Regions from separate parts of the Blautia fusiformis genome, predicted to be linked through region 2. Evidence: predicted binding sites of a transcription regulator. Region 2 holds the regulator's gene; the other holds the start of a gene.

Region 1 (8,302 bases), on a different contig from region 2:
CGGTTCATGACAGGCAAGAGCTACGATAGTTCCATGTTCTCTTCTTGCCTGGTAAAAAGTATCCACCGGATCCCCAAGAAACACCTTGTCGAGGACCTTCACGCCCTGTACATCACAGGCTCTCATTCCGAATACAACAAAATTCTGGTCTTTCAGCGCCTGAGGCTCAATGCTGATATTTTTTCCGTCCTTTTTACAGGTATAGAGATTTTCACTCTGCGGAAAGAAAGCATCCTTCGGTGATTTCACGGTTTTCAGTGTTTCAAGGGAAACTTCTGCATCCTCGCTCCATGCCTTGAAGTTCACCTGTTCACTTACCTTTACCGGTAAATATAATTCCTGGTCTGCGGCAATTTTCCGGAATAATGCCGGCAGATTTTCTACTGCGATCTTATACATACATTATCCCCTTTCTGCCACGATCCCTGGCTCTACATCCTCAAAGGTAAAGCTGGTAAGCGGACCCTTTGACTCCGCATCCTCGCCTGCCTGGTACTCACCGTAAAATTTATCAATATCCTTGATAAACTTACGGTTAAACAGATGAAGGGGAATTCCCTGCGGGCAGACTCTGCTGCACTCGCCACAGTCCGTACATCTTCCGGCTACATGGAAGGCACGGATCACATGGAACATCTTTTCCTCAAAGGAATCCACATTTGCCTTCTGGGCGCTGTCGAACTTGTTGCTGTCAAAAACGCATTTGCGGCAGCTGCAGGCCGGACATACATTACGGCAGGCATTACAGCGGATACATTTACTCAGCTCGCTCTGCCAGAATGCAAATTTTTCTTCCGGACTCATTGCCTCGATCCGCTCAACTTCTGCGAAACGGTCAGCGTCCTTTGTCTCCTTTGACTCACCAATCAGTTCATCGTAAATTTTATGCTCTTTTCCTTTACATACATGGCAGCGTTCCAGCATGGCATCTTTGTATGCACAGGTTTTTTCTCCGTAAACAGTATCCACAGTCAATGTCTCTGCATCTCCGGTAATCTCTGTTCCGGAAATTCCCCGGATACCCTTGATCCCCATTTTGCGGATCTTTTCAATATCCAGCTTTCCTTTACAGCCAACACCTACGATATAGGCTTTTTCTCTGTCTACACGATGCTCTTTCAAAAGCTGGTTAAAGCTATATGTATCGCAGGGCTTCAGACAGACCATGGTTTTTCCTTCCAGCTTGGAAGCTTCGATCATATATTTGCTTAAATTGGCACCGCAGAATCCATCATAGACAAAATCCTCCAGAGATTCCGGTGTTTCAAAATAGGCTGGTTCCGGATTAAAGGCAAGATCTCCGGCTTTCCACCCAAGAACCCGGACTACCGTGCCATCTGCAAGCAGTTCTTTTGCACGTTTTATCAGCTCCTGCATCTTATATCCTCCAATCTCACGTTTTTACCAAGTGAATGGATCTTCTCAACAAACTCATTCATAGTCTGTGAAAATTTCACGCCTTCTGCGGCAGATACCCATTCCACACGTGTTCTTCCGTTTTCCACCCCAATATAATCCAGCATTGAAAACAGAAGTGTCATACGTCTTCTTGCATAATAGTTTCCGGTACTGTAATGGCAGTCTCCCGGATGGCATCCGCACATGATCACACCATCGGCTCCTTTTTCAAAGGCACGGAGGATGAACATGGGATTGACACGGCAGGAACATGGAACACGGATGATCTTTACATCCGCCGGATAGCTTAAACGGCTGCTTCCGGCAAGGTCTGCTCCGGCGTAGCTACACCAGTTACAGCAGAATGCCACGATCTTTGGTCTGAATTCTTCCTTTGTTTCTATCGACATATTGCATCCACCTCCGCGATAATCTGTCTGTTGGAGAAGCCCTGAAGGTCCATGGCTCCTGACGGGCAGGCTACTGTGCAGGCACCGCAGCCCTGGCAAAGTGCTGTATTGACAACCGCAACTCTTCTTGTCTCACGGATACCGTGATCGTTGACCTGTTTCTCCTCATAGGAAATCGCTCCGTAAGGACATACATTTGCACAGGTAGAGCATCCGTTACAGAGAAGCTCGTCGGATTTTGCCGTACATGGATTGGTTGTCAGCTTGTCCTTTGCAAGAAGTCCTATGGCCTTAACAGCCGCAGCTCCTGCCTGGGCAACTGTCTCCGGGATATCCTTTGGTCCCTGGCATACACCGGAAAGGAAAATTCCTGCTGTCGGTGATTCTACAGGACGAAGCTTTGCATGAGCTTCTGTAAGGAAATTGTTGGTGTCAATACTTGCAGTAAGCATGGTAGCGATCTTACGTACATCCGGATTTGGCTCAATGGCTGTTGCAAGAACTACCATATCTGCTTTCTTGAAGATCTGCTTATTATCAAGAAGATCCGAGCCCTGAACAAGAAGTGTTCCATCCGGCTGCGGAATTACTTTTCCTACCTGACCTTTGATGTAGTTTACGTTATACTGCTCAACTGCTCTTCTGTAAAACTCATCGAAGTTTTTACCAGGTGTACGGACATCAATATAAAATACCGTCACATTGGTATCCGGATATTTATCACGGATCAGCATGGCATGCTTAGCTGTGTACATACAGCAGATCTTGGAACAGTATGGCTTTCCACGGTCATCGGAGCAACGGCTTCCAACACACTGGATAAATACGATCTCCTTCGGTGCTTTTCCATCGGAAAGACGCTCAAGATGTCCTTTTGTAGGTCCTGCAGCATTCATGATACGCTCCAGCTCCAGAGATGTGATCACATCCTTGCTCTGGCTGTATGCGTATTCATCATATTTGTCAAGCTTGATGGTATCAAATCCGGTTGCCACCACGATTGCTCCGTATTTCTGTGTTACGATCTCATCCTGCTGGTCGTAATCAATGGCTCCTGCCTGACATACTTTGGAGCAGACACCACATTTGCCTGTCTTAAATTTCAGGCAATGCTCTCTGTCGATCACAGGAACATTTGGAATCGCCTGTGCAAACGGAGTATAAATAGCTGACCGGTTGTTCAGCCCTCTGTTGAACTCATTTGGAATCTTTTTGGAAGGACATTTTTCCTGGCAGACTCCACAGCCTGTACATTTGTCCATGTTGACACTTCGCGCTTTTTTGCGGATATCAACAGTAAAATCTCCTACAAAACCTGCAACTTTTTCTACTTCACTGTATGTATAGATATTGATCTTTTCGTGAGCTGCAGCCTCTACCATTTTTGGAGTAAGGATACATGCGGAGCAATCCAGAGTAGGGAAGGTTTTGTCAAGCTGTGACATTCTTCCGCCGATACTTGGTGTTTTTTCCACAATATCAACTTCATAGCCTGCATCGGCAATATCAAGAGCCGTCTGGATTCCGGCGATACCGCCTCCGATGATCAGGGCTCTCTTTGTAACCTGGCTTTCTCCCGGCTGAAGAGGAGCATTTAAATTGACTTTTGCTACTGCTGCTCTTGCAAGGATCACGGCCTTCTCCGTAGCCTCCTGCATATCCTTGTGGATCCAGGAACAGTGCTCACGGATATTTGCGATCTCCACCATATATGGATTCAGGCCGGCCTTTTCCGCTGCTTTACGGAAAGTTGCCTCATGCATACGCGGAGAACAGGAACAGACAACCACTCCTGTGAGATTTTTTTCACGGATGGCTTCCTGGATCCTGGACTGTCCTGCTTCAGAACACATATACTGATAATCTTCTGCATGGACAACTCCTGGCTCTTTTGCAATGATCTCCACAACCTTTTTCACGTCTACCGTAGCGGCAATATTACTTCCGCAATGACAGACAAATACACCGATTCTCTGCACTTTCTCACCTCCTGTATCTTCTGAACGCACTTACAAGCAGCTGCTGAGGAAGCTCCGGATCAAGAAGCTCCGGAATTTCATTTGGTGAAAGATAGTCTCCGCCTTTTTCCCGAACAACCAGCTGTCTTGCCCCGTCAATGATCTTTCCGGGTTTTACGTCTCGCGGACAGCGCTCCACACAGGCAAAACAGGAAAGACATTTCCACAGGGATGCTGAATTTACAAGTGCTTCGATATTTTCATTGATCACGTAGGACACAAACTGATGAGGCTTGATATCCATCTCGTCAAAGGATGGGCAGGTAGCAGAGCATTTGCCACACTTCATACATTTCAGAGGATTGGTCCCGCTGATCTCCTTTATTTTTTCCGCAGCAGAATGGTTATCTCTCATTTTGCCACCTCCTCTTTGACGCCAAGGGCTTCTGCCAGAAGCTCTGTAAAATAGTAAACCGGCATTTTATTTCCGGAATTTTTATTCAGATTGTATTTGCAGAGCGGACAGGCAGTGATCAGCATATCTGCGCCAAAGCCTGCTGCGCTTTCTTCAATCTTTTCACACATATTCTGTGACATTTCTTTTTCTTTCAGGGATATATATCCTCCACAGCATTCATTTCTGTAAGGATAGATCACAGGCTCAGCGCCAAGGGCACGGATAAAATCCTCCATGATCCTTGGATTTTCCGGATCATCAAATGCCATGATCTTTCCAGGTCTCAGAAGCAGACATCCGTAATAGGCTCCGATCTTCTTTCCGGTAAAAGGATTTACTACTTTTTCTTTCAGTTTATCAAAACCGACTCTGTCCCGGAGAACCTCCAGATAATGGAGAACGGTTGTCTCTCCTTCATAGGGAGCTTCCAACTGCATATAATTGTTGGCTCTGGTCCGGATATCTTCCACATTTTTCATATCATCATTGACACGCTTGATCACATGATGACAGGCTGAACAGATCGTCACCAGATCCTGGCCTTTTTCTTTTGCCTGGTTTAACGCACGGACGGAAGAAAGCTTTGTGGCGATCTCGTCTGTGCCAAGCGGATAAACACCACCACAACACTGCCAGTCCTCGATCTCCTCAAGCTCAAACCCAAGGGCTGTGGCACTGGCTCTGGCATACTCATCCAGATCTTTGGCCTTTGTTCTCAGGGTGCAACCCGGATAATAACTGTACTTCATACCTTTCATTATCCTTTCTTAGTCTAAAATCTGACGTTTATAGTAGATATTCTTGTTCATATATTGTCTTTTTTTTAACGATACATGAATAAAAAAATGAAATCTCAACTAACACTTATTTGAGTTTTTTTATCAATTTGCACCCAAATAAAAGAGAAAAACACTCTTCCTCCGCAATTAAGAAGTGTATTAGCTCGATTTCCGAAATCATCATATCACGTTATTTCTGTTTCGACAAGACTTTTTCAATATTTTTTGTGTTTTTTTTAACGTACTTTTGAAAAACCTTATCATTTACTATCCTGCTTCCATAATAATTTTCATTTTCAGACATAAAAAAAGCTCCGGATCTCTCCGAGGCTTTTTTGCTCATATCAGTAAATAATAATCGGATAACCTGCATCAATAGTGTTATAAATCAGTGCTGCCTGATCCTTAGGCAGATTGATGCAGCCGTGGCTTCCGTTAGTTTTATAACGGTTCCCGCCAAAGGATGACTGCCAGGACGCATCATGAAGTCCCTGTCCGTAGACAAAAGGCATCCAGTAATTAACCTTTACATCGTAACCATATTCATTGCTGGTAAGGTTAAAGGGACTCGCCTTGTAGGCGATCGGCCATGCACCACGATATGTTTCACGCCCCTTCACCGGCTTACCGCTGACAATATCTGTTTCCGTCACAAGGCATCCGTCCTTATACAGCCACAAATGCTGTGCATCCAGACTGACCTCTATGTAACTGCCTGCCAGATCGTCTGTTCCGTTTCTCTGGTATCCTTTTTTGCTGTAAACAGGCTCTCTTGTTACAGCAGTACCACTTTTCAGGTCTTCCAGAAGCTGAGCATACTCTCCGTCCTGATCGATCCGGTATCCGTACTCATTTCCCTCAATAGTCACATCCGTTCCCGCAGATGTATGAAAGATGCGGGGAACATAAATGGTATTGTATTTGTTGGCGAGCTCACTGATGTAGGCTTTAATGGCTTCTTCATCTAAAGTCAGCGTCTCCCCCTCAGCCTTCAGCCAGGATGTGATCGTATCGGAATCCAGAACAGCCATTTCACTTCCGAATGTATAAGTTACTGTACTGCTGCGGTATTTCTTCAGCTGGCTGTTCAGATCTGTAATCTTATTTTTCATATCCTCTGTTACAGTGACCGTCGGGCTTACATACACATGCTTGTTGATCGGTACTGTGATGGTATCCCCAAGCATAGCCGTATCAAATGCTGCGTTCAGATTTGTGTCCACGGTAGTCTCCAGCTTATCCGGATCGATCTCCGTCCCCTGTACCTGTTTCACAAGGGTGAATTCTTTTTTCTCCTTATCGTACTGAATGGCTGCATCAACAGAAGCTTTTCTTTCTTCCGTACCGAAATTTGAAAGATCAAGAGCCTGCTTTTCCTGCTCCTCATCTTCCTCGATCTGACATTCCGGTTCTATATTTTCTTCCTTTGGAAAAAGCTTCCGGCTCTCTTCCCGCTGTTTCTGAATTTCTGTAAGCTTACTCAGAAGGGCTTCTTCATTGAGACTGTAGCCCAGCTCTTTCAAAGTTGTACTGTAAACTTCCTGATCATTTTCCTGAAAGGATACCGGACGATCTGCAAATTCCGCAGTGATCTTTTCTTCTGCCTGCTTTGCATCCAGTCCGGAAACATCCACTCCCCATATGGAAATCTTCCGTCCCAGCGTATTGTGATCTGCCAAGTATGTATAGACAAATAACCCTGCCACTGCCAGGATCGTTACGCCAATGCAGATTCCAAGTATGATCTTCAGTGTCTTTTTACTGATGGTTGATCTTTTCTCCATACCCTTATCCCTCGAGTCTTATGTAATATATGTTATGTTGTCACACTGGCTGTTATTATAATACAATAAATCCCATTTTCTGTAAAAATGACTTATCCCGGATCCTTCTGATCCGGTAAAAAAAGACAGACTGACGCCTCTGCGAAAATCTGTCTTTCTCATACGTTTCTTTATCTGTTTCTGGCAACAGTATTTCTCTCAGGATCTTCTGCTTCTTATTCCGGCATTACGATCTTGCCTGCAACGGCACAGGCTGCTGCTGTTTTCGGAGATGCCAGATAGATCTGAACCTTGGAAGTTCCCATACGTCCCAGGAAATTACGATTGTTGGTTGCCACGACCTTTTCACCGTCTGTCAGGATTCCGCCGGTCCTTCCGCAGCAAAGTCCGCAGCCCGGATGTGTAATGATAGCCCCTGCTTCCGCAAGAGTATCCAGAATGCCAAGCTCAATAGCCTGACGGTAAATTTTGCGGCTGGCAGGAGTCACGACCAGCTTTACAAAGTCTGCAACCTTTTTGCCCTTCAGCACCTCTGCTGCCGCCATAAGATCCTCCAGACGTCCGTTGGTACAGGAACCGATGAATACCTGGTCGATGGTCTCACCCTGAAGCTCACTGACATCACGGATCTTGTCCACCTGAGACGGACATGCCATTACCGGCACAAAATCCTCTGCTTTATAACTTATGGTCTTCATGTAGACAGCATCCTCATCTCCCACAAGACTCTTCTGATAATCATCAAGCTCTACGTTGCAGTAAGCAGCTGTCTTCTCATCCGGTGTGAAAAGTGCACATTTCGCACCGGCCTCAATTGCCATATTCGCCATAGTCATACGGCTTGCCACAGACATATTTTCAATGGTGCTTCCGCAAAATTCCAGAGCACGGTAAGTAGCTCCATCTGCACGAAGGTCACCGATCAGGCGGAGGATGATATCCTTGGACATGACATTCTCCGGAAGTTCTCCATCGATCACAACCTTTATGGTTTCCGGAACCTTGATCCACATGGTTCCTGTTCCCAGGATGCTGGCCATCTCTGTGTAACCGATGCCGGAAGAAAACGCACCGACACATCCATAAGTCGTGGTATGGCTGTCTGTGCCAAATACAATATTACCGGGTTTAACATAACCTGCCTCAGTCATAAGCTGATGACAGATACCGTCACTTCTGTGTACGTTTTTCATGCCATATTTAGCTGCAAAAGCATCTCCCACATGGAAATGTCTGGTATCATCCTGCTGACTTGCCGGTACAAGATGGTCATAGATCAGAACAACCTTGTCCGGATCCCACAGCTTCTGAAAGCCCATCTCCTCAAATTTTTCCGCTACAAACGGAATAAAGATATCATGGATCATCACTCTGTCCACATTGACCGTCACGATATCGCCAGGCTTTACTGCTTTGCCTGTGTTATGTCTGATAATTTTCTCAATGATCGTCTCACCCATTATTTCTCTCCTTTCCGTCTTAGTCCAGACCGTTCAGTTTGCGCATGGCTTTTACA
Region 2 (8,302 bases):
ATGAATCCCATCCTTCTGAAGCCTACCAATGATGTAGGCTCCCAGGTGATCGTAAACGGAGAGGTTCTTGGAACCATGAGTGCCAGGGATTATTTCAAATATAAGAAGACCCTGGTTCCGGATGTGATGAAGGCATACAACGCTCTTGCAGCGGAAAACGATATCATTGTCATCGAAGGTGCGGGAAGTCCTGCCGAGATCAATCTCAAGGATGAGGATATTGTAAATATGGGTATGGCAAAGATGGCCAAGGCACCGGTCCTTCTTGTGGGAGATATTGACCGTGGAGGTGTTTTTGCCCAGCTGATCGGTACGGTAGAGCTTCTGGAGGACGATGAGAAGGCTATGGTAAAGGGGCTGATCATCAACAAATTCCGCGGAGATAAGACTATTCTGGACCCTGGTGTTGTCATGCTTGAGGAAAGAAGCGGGATCCCGGTGGTGGGTGTGGCGCCTTATCTGGATATCCAGGTGGAGGATGAGGACAGCCTGACGGAGCGTTTTGACCGGAAGCAGGAAGCCGGTGTCATTGATATCGCAGTGGTCCGTACACCAAGGATCTCCAACTTTACGGATTTTAATCCTTTTGAGAGCATTCCCGGAGTTTCTCTCCGCTATGTAAAACACCCGAGAGATCTTCACTCTCCGGACATGATCATCCTTCCTGGAACCAAGAACACCATGGGTGATCTGATCTGGATGCGGGAAAGCGGAATGGAGGCAGCAGTTCTTAAGGAAGCCTCCAGAGGCAAGCTGATCTTTGGTGTCTGCGGTGGCTATCAGATGCTGGGTGAAACCTTAAGCGACCCTCATGGAGTTGAAAATGGCGGTTCTATGAAAGGAATGGGACTTCTTCCTATGGAAACGGTATTTGCCGAAAAGAAAACCAGGACCAGGGTGCAGGGGCATTTCGGTCAGCTGTCCGGTGTGTTTGCTCCTCTTTCCGGTGCGGAGATCGAGGGCTATGAGATCCATATGGGCGAAAGCATCCTGAAGGACAATGCAGGAACAGCCACGAAGATCACAGACAGCGTCAGCGGTAAGAAAAAAGAAGAGGGTGCTTTTGCGGGAAATGTGTGCGGAACCTATATCCACGGCGTTTTCGATAAGGAAGCATCTGCAGAGGCGATCATCCGCGTGATCGGCGAGAAAAAAGGTATTGATGTGGAAAATATGACAGGCGTGGATTTTGCGGCATTTAAGGAACAGCAGTATGATATCCTGGCTGCAGAGCTGCGGAAGCATCTGGATATGAAAAAAATCTATGAGATACTGGAAAACGGGATTACGGAGGAAGAATAGAAATGAAAGTTGAGCTTGAAAATGTAAAACCCATGGAGATCGAAAAAAGAAGCTTTGAGATCATCACAGAAGAGCTGGGGGATACTCCCCTGATCCCGGGAACAGAGCTGATCGTAAAACGCTGCATCCACACAAGCGCAGATTTTGATTATGCAAAAAATCTCTGCTTCTCGGAGGGGGCAGTGGAGATGGCCATGGACGCCATCCGCAACGGCGCCTGCATCGTCACAGATACCCAGATGGCAAAGGCTGGGATCAACAAGCGTGCACTTGCCCGCTACGGCGGTGAGGCTTACTGCTTCATGTCCGATGAGGATGTGGCAGCCCTTGCAAAAAAGAACGGGACTACCAGAGCCACAGCCAGCATGGACAAGGCAGCAGAGATGGATAAAAAGCTGATCTTTGCCATTGGAAACGCACCTACCGCACTGGTACGTCTTTATGAGCTTATTGAGAACGGAAAGCTTTCTCCTGAGCTGATCATCGGTGTGCCGGTAGGCTTTGTGAATGTTGTGCAGTCCAAGGAGCTGATTATGCACGCAGATGTGCCTTATATTGTGGCAAAAGGACGCAAGGGTGGAAGCAATATTGCTGCGTGCATTGTAAATGCCCTGCTCTACATGATCGATAACCGGAGAGATTAGGAGCCGGTAACATCCTTCAGAAGCTGACAGGCAGGCAGAAAATCCTTGGATGGAATGGAGGAGCAGGAGAGGACCAGGGTGACCTCGGCTCCGTTTTCTCTGAGAACCTCCAGTCCCAGACCACGGTTCCGGGCTCTGTCTGTCAGTTCACTGCCTGTGAGAGAACAGGGAAGAGTAAGGGCAAGGCTGGTTCCTGCGGCTCCTGTTTGGATCTGGCAGTCCTGGCCGAAGGTTTCCCGGACAGCCTGGGAAAGAGCCTTCAGCTTCTGGGAATAAAGGCGGCGGAGCTTTCTTGTCTGGGAAGCCAGATGCCCGTCGCGGATAAACTGGCAGAGTGCAATCTGTTCTGCCTTGGAAGCAGTCTGATTATAAAAGGCTGCTTTTTTTGTATATTTTTCCCGGAGAGAGCGCGGCAGTACCATGAAGCTGACACGGATGGAGGGCAGCAGCAGCCTGGAAAAGGAACCGATATAGACAACGTTTTCACCACCTGCAAGGCCGAAAAGTGAAGGCGTCGGTTTCTGGAAATAAACAAATTCGTTTTCGAAATCATCCTCAATGATCAGATGGTCATTGATCTCCGCATGACGGATCAGCTCCAGGCGTCGTTTTACCGGCATGATCTCGCCCCATTTCGTCATGTGAGCAGGAGAAACATAGATCACATCGCAGCTTTTGTCCCGGTAATGGACATCAAAGCCGTAATCCTGAAAGATGGTGCTGCATGTGGTGAAGGATGGTGTGGGGAACGAAACGGTTTTCCGTTCATGGATCAGAGGGCAGAGGATCTGGAGAAGGGGCTGGAGACCGGCCCCTACTACAATGTCATCCGGGGAGCAGATCACATTTCTGCGTTCCCGGATATAGTCTGCGAGAACCTCCCGGAAATCGCTTTCGCCCTGGGGTTCGCCATAAGAAAGCATACGGTCGCCCTGGCGGAGGGCACTTTTGATGTAACGCTGCCACAGATCAAAACGGAAGCTTTCCCGGTCAACACCGGAAGAAGCAAAATCATAAAGGCAGGGCGTGATATCCTTATCCTGTTTTTCGGGGGTAAGCAGATGCTGCTTGGAAGCAATGCCGGTGACATAATAGCCGCTCTGTGCCCTGGCGATGATATAGCCGTCTGCTGCCAGCAGAAGATAGGCATTTTCGATGGTGGTACGGCTCAGCTTCAGCTCCTGGGCGCATTTGCGGAGGGAGGGCATTTTGCTTCCGGGAAGGAGACGGCCTTCCAGGATCAGTTTCCGGTAATAGTGATAAACCTCCAGATAAAGGTGTTCTTTTTTGTGTTCTGCAGATATATTTAACATAAGTATGATGATTTCCTTCCAAAAATGATTGCGTAAACCTGACAGTTCATTCTATAATATTACAGAAAAAAACTCAAGACTGGAGAATTACCATGAAAAAAATAGCAGTGATCAATGATCTTTCCGGGCTGGGGAAATGTTCACTGACAGCAGCGATCCCGGTGATCTCGGTGATGGGAGTCCAGGCGTGTCCACTTCCCACCGCTGTTTTAAGCAACCAGACCGGTTATGAAAGTTATTTCTGTGAGGATTTCACAGAGCATATGGAACCATATATGGAGCAGTGGAAAAAAAGAGGATTTTTCCCGGATGGGATCTATACAGGATTTCTTTCTGACGATAAGCAGGCAGACAGGATCCTGAAATTTATGGATGCGTTTGCAGGGAAGGATACTCTGATCCTTACAGATCCGGTGATGGGGGATGACGGCGCGGTTTATCCGATCTATACAGAAGAGCTTCGTAGCCGGTTCTGCGAACTGACACGTCGTTCCTATGTGATCACACCGAACCTTACGGAAGCCCTCCTTCTTCTCTACGGAAAAGAAAAAATGGAGGAGATCTGGAAGGAACTGCAAAAGGCATCAGAGGCCCGGCGGATGGAAGAAATCCGGGAGATCGGGTGCGGACTTGCCCGGAAATTTTCACTTCCTGCCGTTGTGATCACCGGAGTGGATCACAGGGAGGAGGGGCAGCCTCTGAAAATGGGGAATCTTGTCCTGGAAAACGGAAACAGCTCCTGGGTATTTGCAGAGAAATCCGGCGGAAGCTATTCCGGGACAGGAGATCTTTTTGCATCCGTGCTCAGTGCAGGGCTGGTAAAAAGATATTCCATGAAAACCTGTGCAGAGCTGGCCGTGGATTTTATCTCGGCATCGATCCGGGATGCGGTGGAGGAAGGAACAGACCGTAACGATGGTGTATGCTTTGAACAGCATCTCGGCATGCTGCTTCCATAAAAACATAAGGGGATAAAAAAGAGCTGACCGTCAGGCCAGCTCTTCCCATTTTTCATAAAGTTCTTCCAGTTCTTCAGCGATGGATGCTTTTTCGCGGCTCAGCTTTGTACATTCCGCTACATTGGTGCAGACATCCGGAAGGACCATGGTTTCGTCGATCTCGCTGTCTCTTGTTTCCAGCTCTTCGATACGGGCTTCGACTTTTTTTAGCTCGGCTTCCCGTTTTCGTTTCTTTGCCTGTTCTTCCTTCATCTGCTGCCAGGAAAGCTTGTTCTCGGAAACCGCTTTTTCTTCTGCAGGTGCCTCCGGAGAAGTGCTTCCCGGTGCATAGGTACTGGTCAGCTCCTCCTTCTTTTCCAGATAGTAATCATAATCACCGATGTAATTTACCACTGCCTGGTTTGTCAGCTCCATGATCCTGGTCGCAGTCTGATTGATAAAGTAACGGTCATGGGATACATAAAGGACTGTACCGGTGTAGCTGACCAGTGCTTCCTCCAGGATCTCCTTGGAGGCAATATCCAGATGGTTGGTAGGCTCGTCAAGGATCAGGAAGTTGGCTTCGGAAAGCATCAGCTTTGCAAGGGAAACACGGCCTCTTTCTCCACCGGAAAGTGCGGAGATCTCCTTGAAAACATCATCTCCGGTAAAGAGAAATGCGGCAAGCATATTTCGGATCTCGGTCTCTGTGAGAGTCGGATAAGTATCGGAGATCTCCTGGAAAATCGTTTTGTCCATATGCAGAACATGATGTTCCTGATCGTAATAACCGATCTGCACCTTGGAACCAAGGGAAAATTTGCCGGCATCTGCCTCAATAAGACCGTTGATGATCTTCAGCATGGTGGTCTTTCCGGTTCCGTTGTTTCCGATCAGTGCCACACGCTCGCCGCGTTTGATATCAAAGGAGATATCGGAGAACAGGGTCTGTCCCGGAAAGGCCTTGGAAAGCGCTTCCACGTGGAGCACATCGTTTCCGCTTAACACCCGTGGTTCCAGCGAGATACGCATCCGGTCCTGGAGCTCAAGAGGTTTTTCAATTCTCTGTACACGGTCCAGCATTTTTTCACGGCTTTCCGCACGTTTGATGGATTTTTCACGGTTAAAGGATTTCAGCTTGGCGATAACGGCTTCCTGATGCTTGATATCCCGCTGCTGATTTAAGTATGCCTTGTACTGTGCGTCACGAAGCTGAGCCTTCTTGAGAGCATAGGCAGAGTAGTTGCCGCTGTATACGCGGGTCTGTCCGGCTTCGATCTCAATGACCTTGGTGACCACCTTATCCAGAAAATAACGGTCATGGGAGACGATAAAAACAGCTCCCGGATAATTCAGAAGATAAGTTTCCAGCCAGGATATGCTTTCCATATCCAGGTGATTGGTTGGCTCATCCAGAAGCAGGATATCCGGCTTGGAAAGAAGCATCTTGCCCAGCGCCACGCGGGTTTTCTGACCGCCGGAAAGAGTTTCAATCTGCTTGTCATAATCTTCCTCCGTGAAGCCGAGACCCTTTAAGACACCGGTCAGCTCACTTTTGTAAGCGTATCCGTTCTCCAGCTCAAACTGATGGGTCAGGCGGGTATAGGTTTCCATCAGACGGTTCAGCTCATCACCGGTCACCGTGTTCATTTCCTGTTCCATATTGCGGATACGGCGTTCCATATCGATGATGTGCTGCTTGGTGGTAAGAAGCTCTTCGTAGATGGTATGATGTCCGTGGATATCCTGGTACTGGGCAAGATAGCCGATATTTTTATCCCGGGCAAGCACCACGGTACCGGAATCAGCAGAAAGCTCCTGCATGATGATACGCAGCAGTGTGGTCTTTCCTGCACCGTTGCAGCCGATCAGAGCAGCCTTTTCACGGTCTTCAATGTGAAAGGATGCATCATTTAAAATTACTTTTTCGCCAAAGGCCTTGCATATATTCTGACATGATAAAATCATAAAAACTGTCCTCCTGTATAAAGAATCACCCCTGTTTATGTCTGAACAGGGAAAAATCCTCCACCTATTATAACGGAAACTGCCGGGATTTCAAAGAAAAAATCAATTATTAGAAAAAATATAAAGAAATTTGTACAGAATAGACAACTTTAATTGACAGGAAAATGTCAATTCGTTATAATTAACCTAGTGTAAGGTAAGGAGGAAAACTATCGTGGAGACAAAACAAATCTCGAAAGCGGTGATTAAGCGTCTGCCACGCTATTACCGCTACTTAGGAGAGCTGATGGAAGATAATGTAGAACGTATTTCTTCCAATGAATTAAGTAAGAAGATGCATACCACAGCTTCTCAGATCCGTCAGGATCTTAATAATTTTGGCGGTTTTGGGCAGCAGGGGTATGGCTATAATGTACACTATCTTTATACAGAGATCGGTAAGATCCTGGGACTGGATACCGTTCATCCGATGATCATCCTGGGTGCCGGTAATCTGGGACAGGCACTTGCCAATTATGTGGATTTTGAGAAGCGCGGGTTCAGGCTGGTTGGTATCTTTGACGTAAATCCTGTGCTTGAGGGCATCGCAGTCCGTGGACTTGAGATCCAAATGCTCAGTGAGCTTCCGTTTTTCCTGAGAGAGAATAACGTGGAGATCGCGATTCTGACACTTCCCAAGAATAAAGCCAAGGAAATGGCGGATATCCTGGTGGAGAACGGGATCAAGGCAATCTGGAATTTTGCACATCTCGATCTTGAGACACCGGATGATGTGATCGTAGAGAACGTTCATCTTTCCGAGAGTCTGATGACACTGTCTTATAATCTCAGTAAATACAGGCAGGAACATGTGGATAAGTAAGAATTGTTAAGCTGCCGGAAACGGCAGCTTTCTCTATGACAGAGGGGAGGCAGAAGACAGAATGAAGAAGCTTGTTACCTGCAAAGAAATGAAGGATCTGGACTCCACAACGATCCGTGAGATCGGAGTTCCCTCCGAGGTTCTGATGGAGCGGGCAGCACTGAAGGTGGTAGAGGAAACAGAAAAGTATCTCCAGAAGGACGAAAGGATCCTGGTAGTCTGCGGAAGCGGAAATAATGGCGGTGACGGTATCGCTGTTGCCAGATTGTTCCATCTGAAGGGGATCCGGGTAGAGTTTTATATGGTCGGAAACAAAGATAAAATGACCAGAGAGACTGCTCTTCAGTATAAGATCGCTTCCGGTTATCGTGTCCCGGAGGTGAATAACCCGCAGTGGAGTGAATATACTACTATAGTAGATGCCGTGTTTGGGGTAGGCCTGACGCGTCCGATCGAGGGGCATTATGCTGATATCATCCATGAGATGAACAGTGCGAGGGCCAAAAAGATCGCAGTTGACATCCCGTCAGGAGTGAACGGAGATACTGGCCTGGAAATGGGAATTGCCTTCAGCGCCGATCTGACTGTCACATTTGCCTACCGGAAAAGAGGTCTTTGCTTTTATCCGGGAAGACTGTATGCAGGAAGGATCGTTACCGCCGATATCGGGATCTATGAGCAAGAAGCTGTGACTGCATCTGCCGCCTGTCTGGAAAATAAAGATCTGAAGCTGTTTCCGGAACGTGATCCCGGCGGAAACAAGGGTACCTTCGGAAAAGTGCTCTTTGTGACCGGAAGTGAGGGAATGTGCGGAGCCGCTTATTTAAGCGCCAGTGCAGCACTTCGTGCCGGTGCGGGAATGGTAAAGATCCAGACTGTGGAAGCCAACAGGATCCCACTGCAGATACTCCTTCCGGAGGCTATGGTCTGCAGCCGCTTTGATCAGGAATCCAATGAACAGCTTCTATCCTGGTGTGATGTGATCGTGATCGGACCGGGACTTGGAACATCAGTGGCCAGCCGTGAGAGAGAACAGTGGTTTCTCACGGCGGCTGCCCGGGAGAAAAAGCCGCTGATCCTGGATGCGGACGGCCTGAACCTTCTGGCTGCACATCCACAGTGGTATCAGTATCTGGGAGAGCATGTAGTCCTGACACCGCATATCGGAGAAATGAGCCGGCTCAGTGGCAGAACGATCCAGGAGATCCAGCATGAGATCGCAGATATTGCACTGAAATGTGCTGCGGAAACAGGCTCTGTGTGCGTATTGAAGGA

What was found. Region 2 encodes Rex, which represses fermentation and respiration genes when NADH is low (regulators of the CRP and FNR family bind a similar motif). Its sites were predicted from a motif close to ATTGTTAANTANTTAACAAT; they were not measured.
Region 1: a site for Rex is predicted at 5,035-5,054, ahead of LKD46_RS03250 (CoB--CoM heterodisulfide reductase iron-sulfur subunit B family protein). Genes of this name have one in related genera too.

Annotation. Positions count from the first base shown of each region.
Region 1 is NZ_JAJEPT010000002.1:284,656-292,957, reverse strand. It holds gene LKD46_RS03275 (4Fe-4S dicluster domain-containing protein) at 1-399, opposite strand, end outside; gene LKD46_RS03270 (4Fe-4S dicluster domain-containing protein) at 403-1,377, opposite strand; gene LKD46_RS03265 (hydrogenase iron-sulfur subunit) at 1,365-1,808, opposite strand; gene LKD46_RS03260 (CoB--CoM heterodisulfide reductase iron-sulfur subunit A family protein) at 1,799-3,787, opposite strand; gene LKD46_RS03255 (4Fe-4S dicluster domain-containing protein) at 3,792-4,181, opposite strand; gene LKD46_RS03250 (CoB--CoM heterodisulfide reductase iron-sulfur subunit B family protein) at 4,178-4,972, opposite strand; gene LKD46_RS03245 (L,D-transpeptidase family protein) at 5,347-6,786, opposite strand; gene LKD46_RS03240 (3-isopropylmalate dehydratase large subunit) at 7,002-8,246, opposite strand; gene LKD46_RS03235 (LeuD/DmdB family oxidoreductase small subunit) at 8,266-8,302, opposite strand, start outside.
Region 2 is NZ_JAJEPT010000007.1:75,462-83,763, forward strand. It holds gene LKD46_RS07890 (cobyric acid synthase) at 1-1,302, shown strand, start outside; gene LKD46_RS07895 (precorrin-8X methylmutase) at 1,305-1,946, shown strand; gene pdxR (MocR-like pyridoxine biosynthesis transcription factor PdxR) at 1,943-3,259, opposite strand; gene LKD46_RS07905 (pyridoxamine kinase) at 3,352-4,218, shown strand; gene abc-f (ribosomal protection-like ABC-F family protein) at 4,249-6,165, opposite strand; gene LKD46_RS07915 (redox-sensing transcriptional repressor Rex) at 6,380-7,027, shown strand; gene LKD46_RS07920 (bifunctional ADP-dependent NAD(P)H-hydrate dehydratase/NAD(P)H-hydrate epimerase) at 7,089-8,302, shown strand, end outside.